One region of the Xanthomonas sp. NCPPB 1132 genome, then DNA from elsewhere that is predicted to be linked to it. Evidence: predicted binding sites of a transcription regulator. Region 1 holds the regulator's gene; the other holds the start of a gene.
The links. Region 1 encodes FliA, which starts transcription of late flagellar genes. Its sites were predicted from a motif close to TAAAGTTTNNCNNNCNNNGGCCGATAA; they were not measured.
Positions count from the first base shown of each region.

Region 2: a site for FliA is predicted at 2,662-2,688, ahead of AC1G9L_RS18840 (GGDEF domain-containing protein). Genes of this name have one in related genera too.

Region 1 is NZ_CM152819.1:2,505,953-2,511,616, forward strand. It holds gene AC1G9L_RS10585 (flagellar motor protein) at 1-565, opposite strand, end outside; gene AC1G9L_RS10590 (chemotaxis protein CheA) at 891-2,654, opposite strand; gene AC1G9L_RS10595 (protein phosphatase CheZ) at 2,659-3,270, opposite strand; gene cheY (chemotaxis response regulator CheY) at 3,271-3,663, opposite strand; gene AC1G9L_RS10605 (RNA polymerase sigma factor FliA) at 3,683-4,432, opposite strand; gene AC1G9L_RS10610 (MinD/ParA family ATP-binding protein) at 4,429-5,313, opposite strand; gene flhF (flagellar biosynthesis GTPase FlhF) at 5,300-5,664, opposite strand, start outside.
Region 2 is NZ_CM152819.1:4,387,367-4,393,030, reverse strand. It holds gene AC1G9L_RS18845 (DUF808 family protein) at 11-907, shown strand; gene AC1G9L_RS18840 (GGDEF domain-containing protein) at 1,007-2,605, opposite strand; gene AC1G9L_RS18835 (ParB-like protein) at 3,082-3,708, shown strand; gene AC1G9L_RS18830 (MgtC/SapB family protein) at 3,669-4,169, opposite strand; gene AC1G9L_RS18825 (carbohydrate kinase family protein) at 4,261-5,187, opposite strand.

The DNA.
Region 1 (5,664 bases):
TGGCGGTGAACGCGGCGGCGATGCCGTGGCCGAGCTTGCTCGGGTCGGCCAGGTTCTTCATCACCGCGATCAGGCCCAGCACCGCGCCGATGATGCCCAGGGTCGGTGCGTAGATGCCCATGCCCTCGAACACCTTGGCCGCGGCCAGGTCGCAATGTTCCTGGCCGTCCAGGTCGATCTCCAGCATGTGCCGGATGGCTTCCGGCTCCACGCCGTCCACCAGCATCTGCAGGCCCTTGCGCACGAACGGATCCTGCTGCTGCGGCACCTGGTTCTCCAGCCCGAGCAGGCCCTGGCGGCGCGCGATGTTGCTCCATTCCACGATCTGCTTGAGCAGCGCCTGGCGATCGCTCGGCGGCGGCCACAGGATCCACTTGGCGATCTGGAACGCACGGCGGAACACGGACGGCGGGGTGTGCACCAGGATCGCGGCGACGGTGCCGACGATCACGATCACGAACGCAGCCGGCGACCACAGCGCCGAAATGCCGGCGCCCTTGAGGATGCTGCCGCCGATGAGCGACAGAATCGCCAACAGCAGGCCGATGAGACTGAGCTTGTCCATGCAGGAGGTATCGGCAACGGGGCTTGGGACTTGATGGGGGCGGGATTTGGGATTGGAGATTGGAGATTCGCAAGAGCGCGAGGGCAGAGGGTTGGTCGGTGTGCCGTAGGAGCGGCTTCAGCCGCGACGCGCGGACCTTGGCGCGTTACCTGAGCACAATCGTTCGGATCGTCTCGGCAATTGGCACTGCGCTGTGCGTGCTATCGTCAATCCCAGCCTCACCGCGTCGCGGCTGAAGCCGCTCCTACGGCGGAATCAGGGAAAACGAGGCGCCAGGGAAGTCGCCGTTGCGAATCCCCACTCCCGAATCCCCAATCCCAGCTCCTCAAGCCTTCAAGCCATCCACATCCAGGATCAGCGCCAGGCGGCCGTCGCCGATGAGGGTGGCGCCGGCGTAGCCGGGCAGGCCGCGCAGGGAGCGCGGCAGCGGCTTGATCACCACTTCCTCGCGGCCGCGGACCTGGTCCACGACCAGGCCCATGCGCGATTCGCCGGCCTGCAGCACCACCACGGTGAGCAGCGGCAGTTGCGGGGCGTCGATGTTGAGCCACTGGCGCAGGTCCACCAGCGGCAGGGTGTGCGACTGCCGGTCGAGTACGGCGCGGCCGTCGAACCAGCCCAGCGAGCGGCGCGGGGCATGCAGCACTTCCACCACGCGCGCCAGCGGCAGCGCATAGACGGTGTCGCCGGCCTGCACCAGCAGGGTCGGCAGGATCGCCAGGGTCAGCGGCACGCGGATCAGGAAGCGGCTGCCGCGGCCCAGTTCCGACTGGATCTGGATCTGCCCGCTGAGTTCGCGGATGCGCGATTGCACCACGTCCATGCCGACGCCGCGGCCGGAGATGTCGGTGACCTCGGACTTGGTCGAGAAGCCGGGCAGGAACACCAGGTGCAGACATTCCTCGGTGGTCAGGCGGGCGGCGGCCTCGGGGTCGATCAGGCCCTTCTCGCGGGCCTTGGCGCGCAGCCGTTCCGGGTCGATGCCGGCGCCGTCGTCCTGCACCTCGATGCTGACGTAGTCGCCTTCCTGCTGCGCCGACAGGCGCACATGGCCGCCGCGCGGCTTGCCGGTGGCTTCGCGCAGGGCCGGGGCTTCGATGCCGTGGTCGATCGCGTTGCGCACCAGGTGCACCAGCGGATCGGCCAGCGCCTCGACCAGGTTGCGGTCCAGTTCGGTGTCGGCGCCGATCAGCTCAAGCTCCACTTCCTTGTTGAGCGAGCGGGCGACGTCGCGCGCCACCTTGGGGAAGCGCGAGAACACCTTGCCGACCGGCTGCATGCGCGTGCGCATCACCGCCGACTGCAGGCGCGCGGTGGCGATGTCCAGGCTGCTGACCGCGCGGTCCAGTTCCTCGTCGCGCAGGCGCACGCGCAGGGTCTTGAGACGGTTGCGCGAGAGCACCAGTTCGCCGATCAGGTTGACGATCGCGTCCAGGCGCTTGGTGTCCACGCGCACGGTGTGCTCGGGCTCGGCGGCCTTGGCCGGGGCGGCCGCGGCCTTGGGCGCGGCGCTGGGCGCACGCGGCGCCGGCTGCAGCGCCTGCGGCGTGGCCGCCGGCGGCGCATCGCCGTGCAACTGGTCCAGCAGCGCCTCGAATTCGTCGTCGCTGATCAGGTCTCCCGCAGCCGCGGCGGTGGCCGGGATGGCGGCCGCTGCTACGGCGGGCGCCGGCGCGGCGCTCTTGGCCGGTGCCGGTGCCGGCGCGGCGTCGCCGTGCGCGTCGAACTGCGCGATCAGCTCCGGCGGCGCGCGCGGCGGCTCCTGGCCGCTGCCGAAGGCGTCGAGCATCGACTGCAGGTAGTCCAGCGACTGCTGGGCGGCGTCGAAGTGCCGCGCCTGCAGGGTGGCCTGGCCGGCGCGGGCCATGCCCAGGGTTTCCTCCGCGGCGTGGCACAGCTCGACCATGGCGTTGATCGCCAGGAAGCCGGCGCCGCCCTTGAGCGTGTGGAAACCGCGGAACACGGCGTTGAGCTGGCCGCTGTCCTCGGGCGCCTGCTCCAGCGACACCAACTGCTCGCCGAGCCGGTCCAGGATTTCCTGGGCCTCGATGATGAAGTCGGCAGCGATGTCGTCGGGTACGGCGCTCATAAAGTTACAGTCCTAGTCCGGACAGCAGGTCGTCGGCGTCGTGCTGCGACACGCCGTGGCGGTCCAGGCCGGGCAGGGCCGGGCCGGCCAGGCTGCCGTCGGCCTTCCTGTTTTCTTCCTTCGGCGGCAGACCCAACGCGCCGAAGCCCTCGTGCACGCGGCGCACGATGCCGGCAACGCGGCGGATGATCTGCCCGGTCAGGTCCTGGAAGCTCTGCGCCAGGGCCATTTCGGTGAGGTTGTGGCGGATCTTGTCGAGGATCTCGCCCTGGTCGCCGCTGAGGCCGCCGGCGGCGAGCTGGTCGGCCAGCGCACGGCATTCCTCGGCCAGGTCCAGGGTGCGGTGGCTGGCCTGTTCGGTCATCTCCACCACGTGGTCCAGGCGCGAGCAGGCGTCGTCCAGCTCGCCGGCCTCGCTGGGCACCACCGGCAGTTCGCCGAGCGCCTGCCCAAGATCGCGCGCGAGCCGGCTCAGGCCCTGCATCATCGGCCGCGTGCGCCAGGCGGCGAGGGTGTCGATCTCCCTGCGCCAGCCGGCCTCGTCGCCGTTTTCCAGCGCGTCCAGCGCGCCTTGCAGGCGTTCGATCAGGGCGGTACGTTCGGCGGTGGCTTCCATTTAGGCGGTCGCTCCCAGGCGTTCGAAGATCTTGCCCAGCTTCTCCTGCAGCGTCTGCGCGGTGAACGGCTTGATGATGTAGCCGTTCACGCCGCACTGCGCGGCCTCGATGATCTGCTCGCGCTTGGCCTCGGCGGTGACCATCAGCACCGGCAGGTGCTTGAGCTTGTCGTCGGCGCGGATGTTGCGCAGCAGATCGATGCCGGTCATGCCCGGCATGTTCCAGTCGGTGACCACGAACTCGAACGGCGCCGAGCGCAGCGCGGCCAGGGCGCTGTTGCCGTCTTCGGCCTCGGCGGTATTGGTGAAGCCCAGATCGCCGAGCAGATTCTTGACGATGCGTCGCATCGTCGAGAAATCGTCCACGATCAAAATCCGCATGTTCTTGTTCACCACTGACTCCTGAGGGTTCCTATTCTTCGTCTTCCAGACCGGCATCGGCGACCTCGAACGCCTTCAGGCGTCCGCGCAACCGTACCGTGGCCTGGCCATGGATCTGACACACGCGCGACTCGCTGACCCCGAGCACCGCGCCGATTTCCTTGAGGTTCAATTCCTGCTCGTAGTACAGCGACAGCACCAACTGCTCGCGTTCGGGCAACTGCGCGATCGCCTTGCCCAGCTCGCGGCCGAATTCGCTGCGCTCGAGCATCTGCTGCGGATTGGGTCCGCCCTTGGCGATGGTATCCAGCTCGCCATGGTCCTCGATGCGCGACTCCAGGCTCAGCACCTGGCCGCGGGCGGCATCTTCCATCAAACGCAGGTATTCGGGAAGCGGCATGTCCATCGCCGCGGCCACTTCGTTGGCGGCGGCGGCGCGGCCGGTGCTCTGTTCGATCTTGCGGATCGCCGAGGCGGCGTCGCGGGCGCGGCGGTGCACCGAGCGCGGCACCCAGTCGCCACGGCGGATCTCGTCGATCATCGCGCCGCGGATGCGGATCGAGGCGTAGGTCTCGAACGAGGCGCCCTGTTCGGCGTCGTAGCTGCGCGAGGCCTCGATCAGGCCGATCATGCCGGCCTGGATCAGATCGTCGATCTCGACGCTGGCCGGCAGCCGCGCCGCCAGGTGGTGGGCGATGCGCCGGACCAGGTCCGAGTGCTGGGTGATGTAGTCGTTGGCGCTGTTGCGCTGGACGGCGCGGTAGTGGGCGGCGGCGTTCATGCGGCCACCCCGCGCTGGATGATGCGTTCGACGAAGAACTCGACGTTGCCGCGCGGGGCGGTCGGCGCCTGCCAGCGCGCGGTGCGCCGGGCGATCTCGGAGATCGCCTGCGCCGACGGGCTGGACGGGTAGGCCTTGACCACCGGCTGCTGGCGCTGCACCGACAGGCGCAGCCAGTCGTCCTGCGGCACGCAGCCCAGGTAGTTCAGCGACACATCGCCGAGGAACTTCTCGCAGACCCGGCTGAGCTTGTCGTACAGCAGGCGGCCTTCGTTGAGGTCGCGGACCATGTTGGCGACGATCTGCACCCGGTCCACCCCGCGCTCGCGCGAGAGGACCTTGATCAGGGCGTAGGCGTCGGTGATCGAGGCCGGCTCGTCGCAGACCACCACCACCGCGTCCTGCGCGGCCTGGCAGAAGGTCAGCACGCTGTCGGTGATGCCGGCGGCGGTGTCGACGATCATTACGTCCAGCTCGCGCTGCAGTTCCGAGAACACGTTGACCAGGCCCACGTGCTGGGCCGGCGGCAGCTCGGCCATGTAGCGGCGGCCGGAGGCGGCGGGCACCACCATCAGCCCGTTGGGCATGTCGATCAGCACCTCTTCCAGGGTGCAGCGCCCGGCCACCAGGTCGGCCACGGTGAACTTGGGGGTCAGCCCCAGCAGCACGTCGACATTGGCCAGGCCCAGGTCGGCGTCCAGCAGCAGGGTGCGCTTGCCCATGTCGGCCAGCGCCATGGACAGGTTCACCGAGATGTTGGTCTTGCCCACGCCGCCCTTGCCGCCGGTCACGGCGATGGTGCGCACCGGACCCAGCGGTTCGCTGCGCGTCGCCGACAGGGGGAAGGCATTGGTCAGATTGACGTAGTCACGCGACGGCATGGGTCTGCTCCGGAGTACAGGGCTTATCGGCAGCGCGCCGCAAATCTTCAAGGCGCAATACCAGGCTGGCGGCGTTGGCGCGGTGCAGGTCGTCCGGCACACGCTGTCCATCGGTCACCCAGGTGATGGGGAGGCGGTGGTCCACGACCACCGACAAGGCACTGCCGAACCGCCCGGTCTCGTCCAACTTGGTCATGATGACCCCCTGTGGGTCGGCGCCGGCGAACCGGCGCACCACCTCGTCCAGGTCGGAGAAATGGGCGTTGGCGGGGAGTACCAGTAAGGATCGGACCACCCGCGAGGCGCGCAGCCAGTGCAGCTGGGCAGCCAGGGCGCGGTCGCGCTGGCCCA
Region 2 (5,664 bases), 1.9 Mb from region 1:
GAATCCCCGCATGGCCGGCGCCAGCCTGTTCACCCTGCTCGACGACATCGCCACCCTGCTCGACGACGTGTCGCTGTTGACCAAGGTCGCGGCCAAGAAGACCGCCGGCGTGCTCGGCGACGACCTGGCGCTGAACGCGCAGCAGGTGACCGGGGTGAACGCCGACCGCGAACTGCCGGTGGTGTGGGCGGTGGCCAAGGGCTCGCTGCTGAACAAGGCGATCCTGGTGCCGGCGGCGCTGGCGATCAGCGCCTGGCTGCCGTGGGCGATCACCCCGCTGATGATGATCGGCGGCGCCTTCCTGTGCTTCGAGGGCGTGGAGAAGCTGGCGCACCGTTTCCTGCATTCGAAGGAAGAGGACGCGGCACGTCACGCGCAGCAGGTGCAGGCGCTGGCCGACCAGCAGGTGGACGTGGTGGCGCTGGAGAAGGACAAGGTCAAGGGCGCGATCCGCACCGACTTCATCCTTTCGGCCGAAATCATCGTGCTGTCGCTGGGCGTGGTCGCCGGCGTGCCGTTCGTGCAGCAGCTCGCGGTGCTGGTGGCGATCGCGCTGGCGATGACCGCCGGCGTCTACGGGCTGGTCGCCGGCATCGTCAAGCTCGACGACCTGGGCTTGTACCTGAGCCGCAAGGGCGCCGCCGCCGCGACGGTCGGCCGCGGCATCCTGTGGCTGGCGCCGTGGCTGATGCGCACGCTGTCGGTCGCCGGCACCGCGGCGATGTTCCTGGTCGGCGGCGGCATCCTGGTGCACAGCATCGGCCCGCTGCATCACGCCTTGCAGGGCATCGCCCCGAGCGGCGGTTTGGGCAGCCTGGTGCTTGCGCTGGGCAACGCCTTGGTGGGAATCGTGGCCGGCGCCTTGGTGCTGGCGGTGGTGTTAGGGATCAAGAAGGTGCGGGAATAGGGATTCGAGATTCGAGATTCGTAACAGCGGTGCGCATTCCCGCTTTTGCGCATCCCCAATCCCGACTCCCCAATCCCGCGCCGGCCACGCCGGCGCCAGCTAGTCTGCCGATACCACCCGATTCTTGCCGGCCTTCTTGGCCTCGTACAGCGCACGGTCGGCGCGGCGGATCAGCGCGTCCTGCGCTTCGCCGGGCTGGCGCAGCGCCACGCCGGCGCTGAAGCTGACGAACACCCGCTGGTCTTCGTGCACCACCGCGCGCTGGGCCAGCGCGCGCTGCACGCGGGTCACCGCCGCACTGGCCTCGAAGATCGTGCAGTCCGGCATCAGCAGCACGAATTCCTCGCCGCCGAAGCGGGCGATGGCATCGCTGGCGCGCAAGGTGGTGCGCGCCACTTCCACCAGGTGGCGCAGGGCGCTGTCGCCGCCGGGGTGGCCAAAGGTTTCGTTGAGCTTGCGGAAATCGTCCAGGTCCAGCATCGCCACGCACAGCGGCTGCGCGCTGCGTTCGGTACGCACCAGCTCGCGCGCGAACAGGTCCTCCAGCCCACGGCGGTTGAGCGCGCCGGTGAGCTGGTCGACCCGCACCAGGCCGCTGACGTCCTGCAGTTCCTGCTCCAGGCGCAGGATGCGCTGCTCCGCCGCCTCCACCTCCTGGCGTGCGGCGATCAGGTGATCGCGCGCGCGCAGCGCCTGCTCCTGCACGTGGCTGGTGTCCTGCAGCACTTCCTGCAGCAGGCGGTTGAGGTCGGCGATGCTGCGCGCGTCGCGGATGGTCTGCGAGTAGTCGGCGATGCGGTCGTGGAATTCGCCGGTGCTGGCGGCCATGCCGTCCAGGTCCGCGACGAAGGTCAGCATCAGGTCCTTCATCGCCTCCTTGGATTCGGCGATGCCCTGCTTGAGCAGGCCCTGCTTGTAGATCACCTCGCGCAGGCTGCCGCGCGCCTCCTCGATCGAGTAGCGGTCCAGCGGCCCGGCGATCAGGTCGCGCACCACCGCGATCTGGCCCTGCAGCCAGCTGGTGTCGTCGAGCAGTTCGCCGACGTTCTCCAGCAGCAGGTCGAACAGGCTCAGCAACAGCGCCTGCTGCTCCTGGCCGTCGTTGGCGCGCAACGCGATCTGGTGGCACAGCTCGCGCACCTGCTGCGCCACCGGCTCCAGCGGTTGCCCGGGGCGCCACTGGCGCAGCGCCTCGCCGCTGGCCTCGGCCTCGCCGGCCAGTTCGGGCAGGGTGTGCAGCAGTGCCGCCAGCGCGCCGGCCACGGTCTGCCGCAGCAGGTCGCGCAGGCGCTCGCTGTCGCTGGGCCCGGCCAGCGGGTCGTCGACGTCGATGGTGCGGATGTACTTGTCGATCAGCTGGCGCAGTGCGCGGCCATAGCTGGGCCAGTCGCCGCTGCTCGCCGCCGATTGCAGGCGCCGGCCCATGTCGCCCAGTTCGCCGTGCAGCGCGGCCATGCCGTCGGCGAAGGCGCCGAGCAGGCCCAGTGGCTCGTGCGCCTGCTGGAACAGGCGGATCAGCGCGGCCGTGGCGGCGGCCGGGTCGGTCGCCGCCTCTGCAGGCGGCGCCGCGTGGCCGTGCTTGTGCCCGTGGCCCTGCGCGCGGGCCGGCAGCGTCGCGGTCGCCGCCGGATCGCGCCGACGCGGCGACAGCAGCTTGCGCAGTCCGCTGATCGGCGGCTCGTCGCGTTGGTCCGACATGCCAGCCGGCTCCTCCCCAGGTCAATGCGCCGCCCATGCTGGCGCTCAGGATCTGGATATCGGCGCCGGCGGCGCGCGCTTGAGCGGGCGGGCGGTGGGTCTGTGAAGAGGATTCCATGGCGGCCGTACCCTCACCCCCGGCCCTCTCCCTGAGGGAGAGGGGAGTGGCGTGGCCGGCGGCGGAACTCGTGAGCACGGCGGCCCTTCCCTTCTCCCTTCGGGACCATGGCCCCCTTTTCGGGGGAAGGTGCCCCGAAGGGGCGAATGAGGGTTGGGGCGCTAGGGAGGTGTCTGGGGGACGAGGTTCCCTAGCCGTCGCACCCTCACCCCCAACCCCTCTCCCGGAGGGAGAGGGGAGCAACACCTGGCTTCCGAAAGATCGGGCGTGCCACGGCGCTGTGCAGAACGCGCACGACGCTGGCACTCTGTCGGCCGCGCCTGCCGCGGCGCGCCCACCACCTCCACGGAGACTGCGCATGGCCGATTCCCGCGAACCCCTGCTGCACCCGGTCCCGATCCTGTCCCTGCGGCCCACGCAGATGACCGTGGGCATGCGCGAGGTCAAGGAGAAGCGTAGGCGCTGGCGTGCGCATGCGTCCAAGCACAAGCAGGCCGAGCTGCTCGGCACGCACATGATCCCGGTGGTGCTGGGGCCGGACGGCAAGTACTACGTGGTTGATCACCACCACCTGGCGCGGGCGCTGCACGACGAAGGGGTGAAGGACATCCTGGTCACGGTGATCGCCGACCTCAGCGTGGTCGACAAGGGCGCGCTGTGGAGCGTGCTGGATCATCGCCGCTGCGCCTATCCCTACGACGCCAAGGGCGAGCGCCGCCCGTTCAAGGACATGCCGACGTCGATCGCCGACCTGAAGGACGATCCCTACCGCAGCCTGGCCGGGGAGGTGCGGCGCGCGGGCGGCTACGCCAAGGACACCACGCCGTTCAGCGAATTCCTGTGGGCCGACCTGTTCCGCCGCCGGCTGCGGCGCCGCGACATCAAGGAGGATTTCGCCCGCGCCGTGGAAACCGCGCTCGCGCTGGCCAAGAGCAGGGACGCGAGCTACTTGCCCGGCTGGTGCGGGCCCTTGTCCGACGACTGATCCGGCGGGGTGTCATGCGCCGGCCTGCCGCCCAGGAGCGCGTGCAAGGCGCGTTCGACGCGCCCGCCGAACAGCAGGATGACGAAGGCGATGACCAGCGACACCGCCACGATCTGCCACTGGCCGGCGCCGCACATGATGCCGACGCAGGCGGTGAGCCAGACGCAGGCAGCGCTGGTCAGGCCGTGGACCCGCACGTGCTTCTCGACGTGATAGATGACGCCGGCACCGAGGAAGCCGATGCCGGTCAGGATGCCCTGGATGACGCGGCTGCCGGCGTCGGTGAAGCCGCCCTTGCCGAGCGGGTCGGCCAACAGCACCACCATCGCAGTGGCCAGGCCGACCAGGCCCAGCGTGCGGATGCCGATCGGCTTGCCATGCAGGTCGCGGTTCAACCCGATAGCCGCGCCTGCAAGCGCAGCGATGCCCAGGCGCACGGCGATGTCGGACAGCTCGATCAAGGCAGGTCTCCTGGTGGATGCGGCGGGGTGGACGGCCGGCTCATCTTAGGCAACTCGGCCGCGCGCGCTGCGTGCACATTGTCGGCCGACGTCAGAGCGCGGCGCGGACCTCGTCCAGACGGGGCGGGTTGGCGCCGGCGCGGGTGCAGTTGATCGCCGCGGCGGCCACGCAGAACTGCAGCAGGCGTTCCAGCGCGGCGGGCTCGCTGCCCAGCGCCGCCAGCGCGGCCGGATTGGGCAACTGCTGCAGCAGCGCCGCCTGGAAGCTGTCGCCAGCGCCGACGGTGTCGGCCACCTGCACCACGCGGCCGGGCACGCGCGCCTCGCTGTCGCCGCGCCAGGCCACCGCGCCGTCGCTGCCCAGGGTCATCACCACCAGCGACGGGCCCTGCTGCAGCCAGCTGCGGGCGACGGCGAACGGATCCTGCTGCGGATACAGCAGCTCGATGTCCTCCTGGCTGACCTTGACCACGTGCGCCAGCGCGATCCAGCGCGCCAGCCGCGCGCGCCACACCGCCATGTCCGGCTCCACCGTCGGCCGCACGTTCGGGTCCAGCGAGATCAGCCGCTGCCCGCGCTCGCGTTCGGCCAGCGCCTGGAAGGTGCTGGCGGTGGTCTCGGCGACGAGGGTGTAGGAGCCGAAATGCAGGCCGCCGACGCGCGCGTCCAGCGCCGGCAGGTCGGCCTCGGTCAGCGCGCGATCGGCGCAGCCGGTGCCGTAGAAGGCATAGTTGGGCACGCCGCTCGCGTCCAGCGCGACCATCACCAGGGTGGTCGCCTCGCGCTTGTCGATGCAGTAGTCCAGGGCCACGCCTTCGCCTTCGAGGGTGGCGCGCAGCTGGCGGCCGAGCGGATCGGTGGACAGGCCGGTGAACAGCGCCGACGGCGCGCCCAGGCGGGCCAGGCCGATCGCCACGTTGAACGGCGAACCGCCCTGGCGCGCGGTCATCGCGACCGAGGTGCCGGCGTAGCCGTCGATGAAGATGTCGTACAAGGCCTCTCCGCACACCACGAACATCGAACCGCTCCTCGTCAGGTTGCAGCGCGCCGGCCGGCGCGATGGGGCGGCTATTGTGGCGTACCTGCTGCGGCGCGGCGACCGTGGGTGGCGGGTTGCTGGGCTGCCGTGTGGGATGGACGCCTGGCTGGGCTGCCGTCCCTTCTGCAGGGAGATGCCTGGCTGGCGCCCGTACCCTCATCCGCCCCTTCGGGGTACCTTCTCCCGGTGGGAGAAGGGAACAGCCAAAGCCCCTCTCCCTCCGGGAGAGGGGTTGGGGTGAGGGTACGGGCGCGCAGCGCCTCATGGATCCTGGAGGCGAGCGGCCGGCGCTGTGCTGGCGCGCTTGGCTGCATGCTGGCGTTTAGGACCGATGCCTGGCTGGCGCCCGTACCCTCATCCGCCCCTGCGGGGCACCTTCCCCCGAAAAGGGGGCCATGGTCCCGGTGGGAGAAGGGAGAAGCCAAAGCCCCTCTCCCTCCGGGAGAGGGGTTGGGG